3 regions of the Actinoplanes awajinensis subsp. mycoplanecinus genome follow, and region 1 is predicted to be linked to each of the others. Evidence: riboswitches for the same ligand, from Rfam matches in the RefSeq annotation. Region 1 holds a riboswitch; each other region holds the start of a gene.
The links. Region 1 has a riboswitch for cobalamin ahead of ADL15_RS17250 (ribonucleoside-diphosphate reductase subunit alpha). Riboswitches for the same ligand answer to the same signal wherever they lie in the genome.

Region 1 (5,665 bases):
GGCTGAGCTTGGCCAGGTCGGCCAGGTCGGAGTGGAGGTCGACCTCCTCGACCGTCCAGGTGTTCTTGATGGCGTCCTTGTACCGGTCGAAGAAGTGCGGGTACTTCATCGGCCGGAGGGTCAGGTCCATTCCAGGGTCGAGCAGCATTACTGGCATGCCTCACAGATGTCGGGGTTCTCGAGAGACGCGGCGAGCACACCGTCCGTGTCCCCGAGCAGGTTCAGGCTGAGGGTGGCGACCTGGCCGGCGCCGGACGGGTTCGCCACCAGGGTGGTGGTCTGCGCCGGGACGACGACCGGGCTGACGACCGGGCTCTTGGTGACGGCCGCGGTGGCCGTGGTGGCCTGCTGGATCCGCGTGGCCGGGCGCGAGCGCAGGTAGTACGAGGTCTTCAGCCCCGACTTCCACGCGTAGAGGTACATCGAGGAGAGCTTGCCGATGGTCGGCGCGCTCAGGAACAGGTTCAGCGACTGGGACTGGTCGATGAACGGCGCACGGGCGGCGGCCAGGTCGATCAGGGCCTTCTGCGGGAGCTCCCACGCCGTACGGAAGATCTCCCGGACGTCGGCCGGCAGCTCGGCGATCTCCTGGACCGAACCCTCGGCCCGCTTGATCGCGTCCCGGATCTCCGCGGTCCACAGCCCGCGGGCCTTCAGCTCCCGGACCAGGTACGTGTTGACCTGGAGGAACTCGCCGGACATGGTCTCGCGCTTGAACAGGTTGCTGACCTGCGGCTCGATGCACTCGTAGCAGCCGGCGATCGACGCGATCGTGGCGGTCGGCGCGATCGCGATCAGCAGCGAGTTGCGCAGGCCGTGCGCCGCGATCCGCTCCTTGACCGACGCCCAGCGCGCGGTCTGCACCATCGTGGCGCCCCACAGCTCGGGGTGCAGGTCACCCTTGGCCGCGCGGGTCTCCGGGTACGACGGGTGCGCGCCGAACTGCTCGGCGAGCGTCGCCGACGCCTCCAGCGCGGTCAGGAAGATCTCCTCCTGCACCCGGGTGGACAGCTCCTTGGCCTCGGCCGAGTCGAACGGCAGCCGCAGCGTGAAGAACGCGTCCTGCAGGCCCATCAGGCCGAGGCCGACCGGGCGCCAGCGCGGGTTCGACGCCGCCGCCTGCTCGGACGGGTAGTAGTTGATGTCGATGACCCGGTCCAGGAACGTCACCGCGGTACGCACCGTCGCGCGCAGCTTCTCCCAGTCCACGCCGTCGGCGGTGGTGTGCTCGCCCAGGTTGATCGAGCCGAGGTTGCAGACCGCGGTCTCGGCGTCCGAGTTCACCTCGAGGATCTCGGTGCACAGGTTCGACAGGTGGATGGTGTTGCCCGGCGCGCCGGTCTGGTTCGACAGCGCGTTCGAGCGGTCCTTGAACGTCATCCAGCCGTTGCCGGTCTGCGCGAGGGTGCGCATCATCCGGCCGTACAGGTCGCGGGCCTTGACCGTCTTGACGGCCTTCTTCTCCGCGTTCCGGTACGCCTCGGTGAACTCGTCACCGAAGAGGTCCGGCAGCTCGGGGGCGTCGGACGGGTCGATCAGCGACCAGTCGCCGTCGGCCTCGACCCGGCGCATGAACTCGTCCGGGATCCAGTTGGCCAGGTTCAGGTTGTGGGTACGCCGGGACTCCTCACCGGTGTTGTCCCGCAGCTCCAGGAACTCCTCCACGTCCGGGTGCCACGGCTCCAGGTAGACACAGGCCGCGCCCTTGCGCCGGCCGCCCTGGTTGACCGCGGCCACACCCGCGTCGAGGGTCTTCAGGAACGGCACGATCCCGTTCGACTTGCCGTTCGTGCCGCGGATCAGCGCGCCCCGGCCCCGGACCCGCGACCAGGCGATCCCGATCCCGCCGGAGAACTTCGACAGCTTCGCGACCTGGTGGTACCGCTCGTAGATCGAGTCCAGCTCGTCCTTGGGCGAGTCGACCAGGAAGCACGACGACATCTGGGTGTGCGTGGTGCCCGAGTTGAACAGGGTCGGCGAGCTGGGCAGGTACGCCAGCGACGACATCAGCCGGTAGAAGCCGATCGCCTCGTCGACGGTCTGCGACAGCCCGCAGGCGACCCGGAGCAGCCAGTACTGCGGTGTCTCGATCGGGACCCGCTTGGTCGGGTGCCGCAGCAGGTAGCGGTCGGCCACCGTGCGCAGCCCGAAGTACTCGAAGCGGAGGTCGTTGCCGAGGTCGATCGCATTGTTCAATTTGTCTTTGAATTTCATGACAAATTCGAGAGTGCTCTCGCTGATCAGGCCCTGCTGGTGGCCGAGCGCGATCGACTCGCTGAACGTGGTGACGCCCTGCTCGCCGACCTCCTCGGAGACCAGGTCGATCAGCAGCCGGGCGGCCAGCCGGGAGTACTGCGGCTCCTCGCCGATCAGCTCGGCGGCGGTCTGGATGGAGAGCTTGTCCAGTTCCTCGGTGGTGGCGCCGTCGTACAGGCCACTGATGGTCTTGGTGGCGACCCGCAGCGGGTCGACCTCGTCGAGGCCGGTGATCCAGCGCTCGACCGCCGTAACGATCTTGTTGACGTCGACGGGAGCCAGCTCACCGTTGCGCTTGCGCACCTGCATCACGTGCCGGCGCTGTCCCGGCACGGTGGTCTTCTCCGGCGTGAGCGTCATAGCCCTCTTCCCTCGCGAGTCAACACGGTCTCCGACCGCGCGCAGGAAGACACCATCGACCCCTCCGGGCGCAAACGCGCACAGAGATCCCTTGGCGTCGGCCGTCCCGCGCGGCGTTCGACCACCACACACGTGTGCGTGCGGCGCGCTGGCAGGTCTTCGGACTCGTGGGCGCACTGCTCGTGCCTACCGGCCATCGCTTCCCGGACCTGACGGCCCAGTGCTTGGTTGACGGCTTTCGTTCCCACTCACCGCTGCGGGGCAGTCCCGGTCTCGCACCGGGTTCCCTGTTGCCTCGACACACCCGCGAGGGCATCCCGAACCAGCTGCGATCGACACTATATATGGGTGCCGCACCATGATCGCAACGCCACATGGTGTGTCGGATCAGTCACCCGAGAAGGCAGAAAATGATCTCTAACGGATTACCGGCGGGGTGCTCGCGCACCCCGCCGGCTCATTCACAACAGGTCAGCAGGTGCCGAGATCCTGCCACTGCTCGGTCCAGCCGGGCTCCGAGCCCTGCGTCCAGTACCTGGCCTTCCACAGGTGTTTGCCCTGACCCGACGCCGGGCCGCTGGGGTCGCCGTACCGGCTCTTCTCGTGCTTCACCAGGGCACCGCCGAGATAGACACTGCCGAATGCCCATTCCGGCGCGTTCGAGCAACTGGTGGCCGGCGGCTGTGACGTCGGTGACGATGTGGGCGACGACGTAGGTGACACGGTCGGCGAACTCGTCGGGTTGGTCGGGGTCGAGCAGGTGCCCGACGAGCCCACCGTGTCGAGGAAGCCGGTGCCACCGGTCCGGTATCCGGCCGCCTGCGAGCTGACCTGAGCCGGTGACAGCACCTGGTTCTTCGCGAACAGCGTCCAGTCGATCTGCTGGACGTACGTGCTCTTGCCGCCGGTGTGCGCGGCGAGGTCGATGAACCACAGGTTCCAGTTGATGGTCATCGTCTGCCGCGGGAAGAACTTCCCGCCGTGGTCGCCGACCTGCACGCCGTCGATGAAGTAGACGACGTGACCGTTCGCCACCTGCGCCACCACGTCGTGCCAGCCGTCCAGGCTGGACCGCTGCTCGGAGTGCAGGTTGTCGGCGAACCAGGGGTCATTCCGGTACGTGTACCAGGTCGTCTGGTAGTTGATCGGCCCGGTCTCGCCCCAGCCGCCGTTCGGCAGGTACTCGGAGAAGTCCAGCTCGCTGTAGGTCGGGTCGAGATCACCGTTCAGCGGGCTGATCGTGAAGAACGTCTCGTTGATGTGGTCGCCGTCCGGCCCGCTGGCCGGCGCGTCGGTGAACTTGATCCGGCTGGCGTAGGTGCCCTCCAGGAACCGCTTCTGTGTCGAGTAGAGCTCGGCGTGCCCGGTGCCCGCCGCGGTGCCGTCGGTGTACGCGGTGAGCTGAGCCACCTTGTCACCGTTCGCGGTCGGGAACGTGATGTTCGCGGGCGACCAGTTCGCCCCGGCCACACCGGGACCGCCCTGGTAACTGCGCGGCGTCCAGCCGTTCCCGGTCAGCGACGCGTCCGCGGACGAGCTGTAGTGGAAGTCGTCGAACAGGTAGCCACAGTCGGCGGCGGCCGCGGGGGTGCCGGCGCCGAAAGCGACGATGCCCGAAGCGGCCAGCACGGCCACGGCGAGACCAGCCAATCGACGTTTGTCAATGAACATGGATAGACTCCTCCTGTCGGAGAGGGGATTTTCGGGTCACCTGGCCGACGGAGTACCTTCGGGACCAGGTGGGTGCGTGCGTCAGCGGGCTCTCTTCCTATGCGGTACGCCGGATGCGCCCGGCGTACCGCGCCTCCAGTTCTGCGTTGTGCTCCTTGCCTCCCGGCACGTTGTCGGACAGGTAGACCGGCGGGGTGATCCCCGCCGCGAGCAGGTTCGCGACCACCTCGGTGACGATCTGCTGGGCCAGCAGCGCCGCGGTGATCGAGGAGAGCGCGCCGACCGCGCCACCGCCGGGCAGCGGCAGGGTGGCGTCGCCGTACGGCGCTCCGTTGTCCAGCACCACGTCCGCGATCTCGCCGAGCTTGCGCCCGCTCGGGTGCCGGGTGGCGACACCCGCCGAGTGCTCCGCCGACGTGATCGCCACCAGCGGATGCCCCCGCTCCTTGACGAGCAGCGCCATCTCCACGACCGCGCCGTTGATCCCCGAGTTCGAGGCGATCACGAACGCGTCGTCCGGCTTGATCGGCGCCAGGTCGTAGAGCCGGTGGGCGATCTCGGTGCCGCGCTCGACCATCGGGTCGGCGAGCGCCTCGATCGGGTCACCCCCGTAGAGCACGATGTCGCGCAGCGCGATCCGGTTCGTCGGGACCAGGCCACCGGCCCGGCCGGCGATCTCCATGGCCAGCGCCTCGGAGTGGCCGCAGCCGAAGGCCTGGATCACTCCGCCGTTGCGGACCGTCGTGGTGAGCAGCTCGGCGGCGCGCCGTTTCTCGTCGGCCTGGCCGGTGCCGACCCGGTCGACGGCGGCCCGGACCTGCTCCAGGAAGTCACTGCCGGTGAGGGTCACGGTTGTCCTTTCGTACGCCCACGCTTGCGGGTCGGGATCTTCTCGGGCAGCCGGTGTGCGTCGACGGCGCGGACGGTCAGCTCCAGCGCTTCGGCGGTCCGCTCGTACGTGCGCTGAGCGACCGCCACGTAGATCAGGTCCAGGATCAGCAGCTGGGAGTGCAGCGCGGAGAGCGCGGCCAGCCGGAACGTGGTCTCCTGCACCGAGGTGGTGAACACCACGTCGGCCACCTCAGCGAGCGGCGACCGACCGAAACTGGTCACCGCGACGGTGAGCGCGCCGTGGTCCGCGGCCTCGGCCAGGGTCTCGATCACCTCACGGGTACGCCCGGAGTGCGACAACCCGATCGCCACGTCACCGGGCAGCAGCAGGGCGGCGTTGGTGAGCGCGGTGTGCGAGTCCACCCGGTGCCAGACCGGCACCCGGATCCGCTCCAGCCGGAACGCCATCTCCCGCGCCGACGTGCCGCTGCTGCCCAGCCCGAAGATCTCCACCCGGCCGGCGCCGGCGATCGCGGCCGCGACCCGT
Region 2 (5,665 bases), on a different contig from region 1:
CGTCGGAGTCCATGATGTCGTGCTCGCGGGTGTCGATGTTCTTGGCCGCGATGTCCATCCGCCGGTACGCGTTCTCCATGTCCGCGCGGGCCGGCACCCCGTCCAGGTCCCGCCCGTACGCGAAGCCGCCCCACACCGCGTACACCTCGGCCAGGTCGGCGTCGTCGCGCCAGTTCCGGCTGTCCAGCAGCGGGAGGATGCCGGCGCCGTACGCTCCCGGCCGGGACCCGAAGATGCGCATGGTGGCGCGCCGCCAGTCGCCGTGCTCGCCCTGGTCGCGCAGCGCGTGCTCGCGGACGTAGTTGTCCGGCTCGTCGAGCGCCGCGACAAGCGTGAACGCGTCGTCGAGCATCGCCACCACGTGCGGGAACGCGTCCCGGAAGAACCCGGAGATGCGCACCGTCACGTCGACCCGCGGCCGGCCCAGCTCCTCGCGGGCGATCGGCTCGAGGCCGGTGACCCGCCGCGACGCCGGGTCCCAGATCGGGCGGACCCCGATCAGCGCCAGGATCTCGGCGATGTCGTCGCCGGCGGTGCGCATGGCGCTGGTCCCCCACGCGGACAGGCCGACCGATTTCGGCCAGTCGCCGTAGTCCTTGCGGTACCGCTCCAGCAGCGAGTCGGCCATCGCCTGGCCGGTCTCCCAGGCGAGCGAGCTGGGGATCGCCTTCGGGTCGACCGAGTAGAAGTTGCGGCCGGTCGGCAGCACGTTGATCAGGCCGCGGAGCGGGGAGCCGCTGGGACCGGCCGGGACGTACCCGCCGTCCAGGGCGTGCAGCACGTTCGTCAGCTCGTCGGTGGTGCGGGCGAGCCGGGGGACGATCTCGGTGGCGGCGAAGGACAGCACGCGCAGAACATCCGGATTATCGGACAAATCCGAGAAATCGGCAGTGGGCCAGCCGCGCTCCTCCATCGCGATGATCAACGCGCGCGCCGTCGCCTCGACCGCGTCGGTCTCCGACGTCGACGCGTCCTCCGCCAGGCCCAGCGCCTCCCGCAACCCGGGCAGCGCGGCCACCTTCCCGGCCCACATCTGCCGGGCCCGGAGCATCGCCAGCACCAGGTTCACCCGGGCCTCGCCGACCGGGGCGGCGCCGAGCACGTGCAGCCCGTCCCGGATCTGCACGTCCTTGACCTCGCACAGCCAGCCGTCGATGTGCATGATGAAGTCGTCGAACTGCTCGTCGTCCGGCCGGTTCGCCAGGCCCAGGTCGTGGTCCATCTTCGCGGCCTGGATCAGCGTCCAGATCTGCGCCCGGATGGCCGGCAGTTTCGCCGGGTCGAGCGCCGCGATGTTGGCGTGCTCGTCGAGCAGCTGTTCGAGGCGGGCGATGTCACCGTACGACTCGGCCCGCGCCATCGGCGGGATCAGGTGGTCGACGAGGGTCGCGTGCGCGCGCCGCTTGGCCTGCGTGCCCTCACCCGGGTCGTTGACCAGGAACGGGTAGATCAGCGGCAGGTCACCGAGTGCCGCGTCGGTGCCGTCCGACGCGGACATCCCGACGTTCTTGCCGGGCAGCCACTCGAGGTTGCCGTGCTTGCCCACGTGCACCACGGCGTGCGCGCCGAAGTCGTCGGCCAGCCAGCGGTACGCGGCCAGGTAGTGGTGGCTCGGCGGCAGGTCCGGGTCGTGGTAGATGGCGACCGGGTTGGCGCCGAAACCGCGCGGCGGCTGCACCATCACCACGATGTTCTCGTCGCGCAGCGCGGCCAGCACGATGTCGCCGTCGTGGGTGTAGAGCTCGCCGGGCGGCGGTCCCCAGTGCTGCACGATCCGGTCGCGGAAGTCCTCCGGCAGCGTGTCGAAGAACGCCTGGTAGGACGCGCCGGAGATGCGCACCGGGTTGGCCGCCAGCTGCTCCTCGGTGAGCCAGTCCGGGTCCTGCCCGCCGGCCGCGATCAGCGTGTGGATCAGCCCGTCGCCGTCGTAGGAACCGAAGTCACCGATCCGGTAGCCCTGTCCGGCAAACGCCGCCAGCAGCGCCACCGTCGAGGCAGGGGTGTCCAGGCCGACCGCGTTGCCGATCCGCGAGTGCTTGGTCGGGTACGCCGACAGCATCACCGCGATCCGCCGCTCAGCCGGCGGGGTGTGCCGCAGCCGGGCGTGCGCGACCGCGATCCCGGCCACCCGCAGCGCCCGCTCCGGGTCGGCCACGTAGACCGACAGCCCGTCCCGGTCGATCTCCTTGAACGAGAACGGCACCGTGATGATCCGGCCGTCGAACTCCGGGATCGCGACCTGGGTCGCGGCGTCCAGCGGGCTCAGCCCGTCGTCGCTCGCCTGCCAGGTGGCCCGCGAGCTGGTCAGGCACAGCCCCTGCAGGATCGGCACGTCCAGGTCGGCCAGCACGCCGACGTCCCACGCCTCGTCGTCGCCGCCCGCGCCCGCCGTGGCCGGCTTGGTGCCGCCGGCCGCCAGCACCGTCACCACCAGCGCGTCCGCCTTGCGCAGCTCGGCCAGCAGCTCCGGCGCGGCGGTCCGCAGCGAGGCCGTGAAGATCGGCAGTGGGCGGGCGCCCTTGGCCTCGATCGCGTCGCAGAGCGCGTGCACGAACGCGGTGTTGCCGGCCATGTGGTGCGCGCGGTAATAGAGCACCGCGACGGTGGTCCGCACGTCGGCGGCCACTTCCGGCCGGGGCAGCAGGCCCCACTGCGGGCTCTCCACCGGCGGCGCGAAACCGTTGCCGGTGAGCAGCACGGTGTCGGAGAGGAAGTCGTGCAGCGCCACCAGGTTGTCCGCGCCGCCCTGTGCCAGGTAGGTGTGCGCGTCGGCGGCGATGCCGGCCGGGACCGAGGAGAGCTTCATCAGGTCGGCGTCGGGCAGCATCTCGCCGCCGAGCACGAGCACCGGGAGGTCGCCGCCGAGCAGCGCGTCCAGGCCCTCTTCCCAGGCCCGGCGGCCGCCGAGGATCCGGACCACGACCAGTTCGACCCCGTCGAGCAGGGCCGGCAGGTCGTCGACGGAGGTGCGGGCCGGGTTGGCCAGCCGCCAGGCCGAGCCGCTGGCTCGGGCACTGAGCAGGTCCGTGTCGGACGTCGACAGCAGCAGAAACACGCGTGCGCTCCCCTCGGGGTCCGCGCCCCGGGTAGTGGTGAGAAAACGGCGACCGGAGTTCCTGGCTCCCGGGCTCGGTGCAAGCCCGGTGACAGTGGCGGGACCGCGCCGGACTCGCACCGGCTTCCTCCGCGGCGTCGCCGCTCGATTTCGTCTGTTCCGGTACACGGTACTGGAGGCCCGGAACCGCTCCGGTTGTGATGCTGCCGACCCGAGGATGTGATCGCGCCGGAGCCCGCCCGTAGTATCCGGGCCGTGACACCCCTCCGTCAGTCCGACACCGACGCCTGCCCCGGCGCGCTGCGGCTGCATGCCGCCGCCGACGGGCTGCTGGCCCGGGTCCGGCTGCCCGGTGGCTCGCTGACCGGCGCTCAGCTGCGCTCGCTGAGCACGCTCGCCGCGGAGTTCGGCGACGGTCGCCTGGAGCTGACCTCCCGGGCGAACCTCCAGATCAGAGGCCTGAAGCAGGACCACGCGGAGACGTTGGCGGTCCGCTTGCGCGCCGCCGGTCTGCTGCCGTCGGCAAACCACGATTCGGTACGGAACATCGCCGCGCCGCCCCTCGCCGACATCGGCACCCGTCACCTGGTGACCGCCCTGGATGCCGCCCTGCTCGCCGAGCCGGCGCTCGTCGCGCTGCCCGGCAAGTTCCTGTTCGCGATCGGTCACGTGCCCCTCGCCGCGGACGTCGCCGCCGTGCCGGACGGCCCCGGGTTCGCGATCCGGTTCGCCGGCCACGACACCGGCCTGCGGGTGGCCGCCGGCCGGGTGGTGGCCACGCTGATCGCCGCCGCGCACGCGTTCCTGGCCGAGCGTGCGGCGCAGCGCGACGACCGGGCGGCCGGGGCGGCCTGGCGACTGCGGGAACTGGCCGACGGACCGGCGCGAGTCTCGGCCCGGGTCACCGCGGCGACCGGGGTGACCGCGGTGGACGTGCCCGCGGCGACGCCGGTCGAGACGGTGGAGCCGAGCGCCCTGGTCGGCGTCGTGACCGGGAATGGTCAGAGCGCTGCCGGCGCGTCGGTGCCGCTGGGCCGGCTCGAGAACGTACCGGCAAAGGTGTTGTCGGACGCGGAGCGTCTGGTTGTCACGCCGTGGCGTGGGGTCCTGGTGCCGGACCTCACCGAGGCCGCGGCCGCCGCCTGGACCGACCGGATGGCCGCGACCGGCCTGGTGGTCACCGCGACCTCGCGCTGGACCGGGGTGAGTGCCTGCGCGGGCCGGCCCGGATGCGCGAAATCGCTCGCCGACGTGCGGGCCGACGCCGAGAACGCGACCCGGTTCGTGGCCGGGCTGCCGGTGCACTGGGTCGGCTGCGCCCGGGCCTGCGGGAGCCCCGCGGGCCGGCACGTGCGGGTCGAGGCGACCGATTCCGGCTATGCCGTGAGCCGCCGGGACGACCCGGACACGGCAACGAGGACATTCCCGGCGACGAGCGACGCGGCGCTGGGCGAGACGGTGGCGGGGGCGAGGAGAGCCTGATGGAGTACGAGAAGGACGGCGCGGAGATCTACCGGCGGTCGTTCGCCACCATCCGGGCCGAGGCCGACCTGGCCGGGCTGCCCGAGGACGTCGCCCGGGTGGTGGTCCGGATGATCCACGCCTGCGGCATGGTCGACCTGGTGCGGGACGTGCGGTTCAGCCCCGGTGTGGCGACCGCGGCCCGCAAGGCGCTGCTCGGCGGCGCGCCGATCCTGTGCGACGCGCAGATGGTGGCCTCCGGCATCACCCGGTCCCGGCTGCCCGCCGCCAACGACGTGGTGTGCACACTGCGCGACCCGGCCGTACCGGAGATCGCCCGGACGATCGGGAACACCCGCAGCGCCGCGGCCATGGACCTCTGGGGTGACCGCCTCGGCGGCGCCGTGGTGGCCATCGGCAACGCGCCGACCGCGCTGTTCCGTCTGCTGGAGATGGTCGCGGCGGGCGCGCCGCGACCGGCCGCGGTGCTCGGCATCCCGGTGGGCTTCATCGGCGCGGCCGAGTCCAAGGACGCGCTGGCCGAGTCCGGACTGGAATACCTGATCGTGCGCGGGCGGCGGGGTGGCAGCGCGATGACCGCGGCCGCGGTGAACGCCCTGGCCCAGGAAGCGGAATGAGCAAGATGACGAACGACGTGCGCCCCGGCCGGCTCTACGGTGTCGGGCTCGGTCCCGGCGACCCGGAGCTGATCACGATCAAGGCGGCCCGGCTGATCGCGGCGGCCGACGTGATCGCCTACCACGCGGCGCGGCACGGTCGCAGCAACGCCCGCGCGATCGCGGCCGGTCACCTGCGGGCCGACCACGTCGAGGAAGCCCTGATCTACCCGGTGACCACCGAGACCACCGACCACCCCGGTGGCTATCAGGGCGCCATCGACGATTTCTACGAGCAGGCCGCGGCCCGGCTCGCCGCGCACCTGGACGCCGGGCGCGACGTGGTGGTGCTGGCCGAGGGCGACCCGTTCTTCTACGGCTCCTACATGCACATGCACAAGCGGCTCGCGCACCGCTACGAGACCGCGGTGGTACCCGGCGTGACCTCGGTGAGCGCGGCCTCGGCGGTGCTCGGGCGGCCGCTGATGGAACGCGACGAGGTGCTCACCGTGCTGCCCGGCACGCTGCCGCC
Region 3 (5,665 bases), on a different contig from region 1:
CGGCTGGTGCTCAGGGGTGCCTCCCCGCCCCCGAGGCACCCCTGAGCACCAGCCGGGAACCGGAACGCACGCTGGATCGGTGAGCGCGCTGCGACCGGGGGTCGTTCACGTGGTGACGGGCGCACCCGGCACCGGCCGGCGAGCGTGAGCCCATACGCCAGCATCAAGTTTGATCATGGGCGGCGCCCGGGTTGCCAAGGCCGACGATGGAGCCTGCCGTTCGCTGACTTTCGCGGGGGCGGGCCGGGATTTCCTTGCGGGCTAAGTGGTTCCGGTCGCAAACAGCCCATCAAGATCAACTTAGGCTGAGCGGTATTGGGGCTGGTTGTGGCGGCCGTTATGGCGGGGTTGAGGGGCCGGCTGGTGCTGGTGGTCGTATGAACGGGCCGGATGGGGCCGTCAGGGCCGGCCGGGGCGCGGTGACGGGTGTGTCTGGTGTCAGGGAGTGCGGATTGCTGCGGATCCGTGCCGCCCTGAGTGGGCCGGACCGGGGCACCCGCCGGGAGCGGCGGTGCACCCTGCGGGACGACCGCGCCGGGTTGCCGTCGGTGCCGGCGCAGCGGACGGCGACCGCAGGCTGTGCCGCCTGGCGAGCGGCCCTGAGTACCCGCTGCCCCGAGGGCGTTGCCAGTTGTGTGGGGAGTTGGGGTGCGGAGCGCGCCGAAAGTCCCCACGCTGGGTGGTGGAAGGCTCCGCACTGAGGGTTCGGTCACGGTGGGCTGGTTTGACGGGTGGGTGGGCGGTAGGAAAGATTGATTGTCGAGCGGTAGCGGAGGAACCCGGTGTGAATCCGGGACGGTCCCGCCACTGTGACCGGGGAGCGACCCGCTGACGCGCGGCACGCCACGGCCCTGACCGGGCCGGAAGGCGAGCGGGGAACGGCGATCCGGAAGCCAGGAGACTCCGGCCGCTCGTGATGACCGACACGCGGGCGTGGACACCCGCCGGGAGGGAACCCCCTGTGACGACTCCGTACCCGTTCTCGGCCGTGGTCGGCCTTGACGACCTGCGCCTCGCCCTGCTGCTGACCTCGGTGTCGCCGGCGGTCGGCGGGGTTCTGGTGCGCGGCGAGAAGGGCACCGCGAAGAGCACCGTGGTGCGTGCCGTGGCGAGCCTGCTGCCCCCGGTCACCGTGGTGCGCGGCTGCCGGTTCGCCTGCGACCCGGCCGCTCCCGACCCGCAGTGCCCGGACGGGCCGCACCCCGCCGACACCCCGGCCACGCACCGCCCCGCGACGCTCGTCGAGCTGCCGGTCGGCGCGACCGAGGACCGGGTGGTCGGCACCCTGGACATCCAGCGCGCGCTCGCCGACGGGGTCAAGGCCTACGAGCCGGGGCTGCTCGCCGCCGCGCACCGCGGGGTGCTCTACGTCGACGAGGTCAACCTGCTTCCCGACCACCTGGTCGACCTGCTGCTGGACGCGGCCGCGATGGGCCGCGCGCACGTCGAGCGGGACGGCGTGTCGGTCAAGCACGCGGCCCGGTTCCTGCTGGTCGGCACGATGAACCCGGAGGAGGGCGAGCCGCGGCCGCAGCTGGTCGACCGGTTCGGCCTGGTGGTCACGGTGGCCGCGCCGCGCGACGCGCGGCTGCGGGCCGAGGTGGTGCGGCGGCGGCTGGCGTACGAGGCGGACCCGGCCGGGTTCGCGCAGCGGTTCGCCGGCGACGAGCGGGAGTACGCGGCCCGGATCGCGGCGGCCCGCGCGGTGCTGCCCTCGGTGCAGCTGCCGGACGCCGAGCTGGACCGGATCGCCCGGGTGTGCCTCGCGTACGGGGTGGACGGGATGCGGGCCGACATCGTGGTGGCGCGGTGCGCGGTGGCGCTCGCGGCGTGGAGCGGGCGGGACGTGGTGACCGCCGACGACGTGCGGGACGCGGCCCGGCTGGCGCTGCCGCACCGCCGCCGGACCGATCCGCTGGACCCGCCGGGTACCGATGAGGAGAAGCTGGACCAGGCCCTCGAGGACGCCGAGCGGCAGGCCCAGCAGGAGGCGGCGGAGCAGGATCCGGCGCCGGACGACGGTGACGACGATGATCCGTCGCCGGGCGGTGGCCCTGCGCCGGACGGCGGTGGCCCTGGCCCGGATGGCGGTGGCCCTGGCCCGGATGGCGGTGGCCCTGGCCCGGATGGCGGTGGACCGGGCAGCGGCACGGACGGCGGGGGCGTTGCTCCGGACGGGGGCGACGCAGGCACCCCGCCGGACGGCGTGACCCCGCAGCCGAAGGCTTCCGCGCCGCCCGCTCAGGCGGGGCAGGCGTTCCGGCCGCGCGCTCTGCGGATCACCGCACGCGGTGAGGGCGGGCACACCGGCAAACGGTCGCCGGCCTATGCGCGTCGCGGCCGGGTGATCGGCTCGCGGAAACCGGTGGGCAAGCTCGCCGGCGCCCCGCACCTGCCGGCCACCCTGCGCGCCGCCCTGCACCGCACCGCACTCGCCGGCCCGCTCGCCCGGCCCACGACCCCGGCCGCCGGAGAAGCACGGGCCGCTGGGGAAGTGCGGGCCGCGGTGATGGGTGTGCAGGCGCGTGATCTGCGGGAGGCGATCCACGTCGGGCGGGAGGCGAACCTGGTGCTGTTCGTGGTGGACGCGTCCGGGTCGATGGCCGCCCGCAAGCGGATGACCCTGGTCAAGACGGCGGTGCTCTCGCTGTTGCGGGACGCCTACCAGCGCCGGGACCGGATCGGGATGATCACGTTCCGGGGCGCGGACGCCGACGTGGTGCTGCCGCCGACGTCCAGCCACGAGGTCGGGGTCATGCGGCTCGCCGCGCTGCGCACCGGTGGCCGCACGCCCCTAGCCGCCGGCCTGCGCGCCGCGGCGCGGACCATCGCCACCGAGCGCCGCCGCGATCCGCGCCGTCGCCCGCTGCTGATCGTGGTCACCGACGGGCGGGCCACCAGCGGGCCGGACCCGCTGCTGCTGGTGCCGGCGCTGGCCGGGGTGGCCACGGTCGTCGTCGACTGCGAGTCCGGCCCGATCCGGCTGGGCCTGGCGCGCAAGCTGGCCGGTGCGCTGCAGGCCGACGTGCTCCCGCTCGACCAGCTCGAAGCGGCGACCGGCGGGAGCCGCCCGGCAGCAGCCGCGGCAGCGCCGGCCGACCGGGCCTACCGCCGAGCCGCCTGACAACGAGCGGGCCGCCGGAAAAGCGCCGCAGAAAAGGCGGCCGGAACGGGCCGCAGGAAGAGCTGCGCGGGCGCGCCAGGCGAGTGAGCTGCCGCTACCCCGGGGCGGTCACGCGGTGACCACCGGATTCAGCCCGGCGGTCGCCGGGCGGTCGGGAGCGGGCCGGGCCTCCCGTTCAGCGGAGGACTGTGCACAGGTCGTACCAGAAGGGGTTTTTGATGCCGCAGGGAAAAGTGACCACCGTGCCCGACGACGGTCTGACGACGCGGCAACGCCGGCGTCAGGCGGTCTTCGCCGTGCACACCGGGCCGGGCAAGGGCAAGTCGACCGCCGCGTTCGGGATGGCGCTGCGGGCCTGGAGCGCGGGCTGGCCGATCGGGGTGTTCCAGTTCGTCAAGTCGCAGAAGTGGAAGGTCGGCGAGGAGACCGCGCTCAAGGCCCTCGACGGCGTCAACGGCACGCCGGTGACCTGGCACAAGATGGGTGAGGGCTGGTCCTGGATCCAGCGCGCCGGCACCGAGCGGGATCACGCCGCCGAGGCCGCCGAGGGATGGGCGCAGATCAAGCGGGACCTGGCCGCCGAGACCTACACGTTCTATGTGCTGGACGAGTTCACCTACCCGATGAAGTGGGGCTGGGTGGACGTCGCCGAGGTGATCCAGGTGCTGAACGACCGACCCGGCACCCAGCACGTGGTGATCACCGGGCGGGACGCGCACCCGGACCTGATCGAGGCCGCCGACCTGGTCACCGAGATGACCAAGGTCAAGCACCCGATGGACGCCGGCCGCAAGGGTCAGCAGGGCATCGAATGGTGACGATCCCGCGGGTGGTGATCGCCGCGCCGGCGTCCGGGCACGGCAAGACCACGGTGGCCACCGGGCTGCTCGCCGCGTTCGCCCGGCGCGGGGTGCCGGTGGCGCCGTTCAAGGTCGGCCCGGACTACATCGACCCGGGCTACCACGCCCTGGCGGCCGGCCGTCCCGGACGGAACCTGGACCCGGTGATGGTCGGCGAGGACCTGATCGGGCCGCTGTTCGCGCACGGCTCGCAGGGCGCCGAGCTGGCCGTCATCGAGGGCGTGATGGGCCTCTACGACGGCCGCACCGGCGCCGGCGAGACCGGGTCGACCGCGCAGGTCGCGCAGCTGCTCGGCGCGCCGGTGCTGCTGGTCGTGGACGCCGCCGCGCAGGGCCGGTCGGTGGCCGCGCTGGTGCACGGCTTCCGCAGCTTCGGCACCGTCCGGCTGGCCGGGGTGATCCTCAACCGGGTCGGCTCGGAACGGCACGAGCAGATCCTCCGGGACGCCTGCGAGGAGGTCGGCACCCCGGTGCTCGGTGCGCTGCGCCGGGCCGACGCGGTCGCCGCGCCCAGCCGGCACCTCGGTCTGGTGCCGGCCGCGGAACGCCGCGCCGAGGCCCTCGCGTCGGTGGACGCGCTGGCCACGCTGGTCGCCGGCGCGATCGACCTGGACGCGGTGGCCGCTGTCGCCCGTTCGGCGCCGCCGCTGCACGCCACGCCGTGGACCCCCGAAGCGGAGAATCCGGTGCCGGGCCGTCCGACGGTCGCGCTCGCCGGTGGTCCGGCTTTCAGTTTCGCGTACGCCGAGACCGCCGAACTCCTGTCCGGTGCCGGCGCCGAGGTGATCACCGTCGACCCGCTGCGGGACGCCACCCTGCCGGAGGGCACCCGGGCGCTGGTGGTCGGCGGCGGGTTCCCCGAGGTGTACGCGGCCGAGCTCTCCGCCAACGAGCCGCTCCGGGAGTCGGTCCGGGCACTCGCCGCGGCCGGTCACCCGATCACCGCGGAGTGCGCCGGCCTGCTCTGGCTGTGCCGCACCCTGGACGGCGCCCCGATGTGCGGCGTGCTGGACGCGGACGCGGCGATGACACCGACCCTGACGCTGGGCTACCGGGACGCGGTCGCGCTGACCGACAGCCCCCTCGCCGAGGCCGGCACCCGGGTGACCGGGCACGAGTTCCACCGGACCGCCGTGCATCCGCGCTCCGGGCTGCTGCTGTCGCCGGCCGGGGGAGCGGCGTGGGCGTGGCGGGGCGCCGACCCGGAGGGGTTCGCGTCGGGCGGTGTCCACGCGTCCTATCTGCACCTGCACTGGGCCGGGCAGCGCGGGATCGCGTCCCGGCTGGTCCGCGCGGCCGCCGCGGGGTGATCGCGGTCGGGCTCGGCGCGCGGGCCGGCACCGGGACGGCGGCGCTGGCGGCGGCGGTCCGGGCCGCCCTGGTCGCGGCCGATGTGGACCGGGCCGAGGTGACCGTGCTGGCCACCCTGGACCGGCGGGCGGCCGAACCGGCCGTACTCGCGCTCGCCGCGGAGTCCGGCTGGCGTCTGGTCGCCTACACGGCGGCGCAGCTCGCCGCTTTCACCGCGGCGCAGCTCGCCGTGGTGCCGGCGCCCGGCGAGAACGCGGCGCCGCCGCCCGGCGAGAACGCGGCGCCGGCGCCCGGGGCGAGCGCGATCGTGGCGGCCGCGGTCGGCACCCCGAGCGTCGCCGAGGCGGCCGCGCTGCTCGCCGCCGGGCCG

Region 2: another riboswitch for cobalamin. It lies ahead of cobN (cobaltochelatase subunit CobN); the one in region 1 lies ahead of ADL15_RS17250 (ribonucleoside-diphosphate reductase subunit alpha).
Region 3: another riboswitch for cobalamin. It lies ahead of ADL15_RS47020 (VWA domain-containing protein); the one in region 1 lies ahead of ADL15_RS17250 (ribonucleoside-diphosphate reductase subunit alpha).

The regions. Positions count from the first base shown of each region.
Region 1 covers NZ_LLZH01000134.1:46,533-52,197, reverse strand. The annotation lists gene ADL15_RS17255 (ribonucleotide-diphosphate reductase subunit beta) at 1-148, opposite strand, end outside; gene ADL15_RS17250 (ribonucleoside-diphosphate reductase subunit alpha) at 148-2,616, opposite strand; cobalamin riboswitch at 2,750-2,958, opposite strand; gene ADL15_RS17245 (glycoside hydrolase family 16 protein) at 3,088-4,287, opposite strand; gene ADL15_RS17240 (sugar isomerase domain-containing protein) at 4,385-5,137, opposite strand; gene ADL15_RS17235 (MurR/RpiR family transcriptional regulator) at 5,134-5,665, opposite strand, start outside.
Region 2 covers NZ_LLZH01000002.1:40,990-46,654, reverse strand. The annotation lists gene cobN (cobaltochelatase subunit CobN) at 1-3,055, opposite strand, end outside; cobalamin riboswitch at 3,093-3,234, opposite strand; gene ADL15_RS01380 (precorrin-3B synthase) at 3,311-4,537, shown strand; gene ADL15_RS01375 (precorrin-8X methylmutase) at 4,537-5,154, shown strand; gene ADL15_RS01370 (precorrin-2 C(20)-methyltransferase) at 5,151-5,665, shown strand, end outside.
Region 3 covers NZ_LLZH01000334.1:35,847-41,511, reverse strand. The annotation lists cobalamin riboswitch at 748-926, shown strand; gene ADL15_RS47020 (VWA domain-containing protein) at 917-3,124, shown strand; gene cobO (cob(I)yrinic acid a,c-diamide adenosyltransferase) at 3,343-3,942, shown strand; gene ADL15_RS47010 (cobyrinate a,c-diamide synthase) at 3,936-5,294, shown strand; gene ADL15_RS47005 (cobalamin biosynthesis protein) at 5,291-5,665, shown strand, end outside.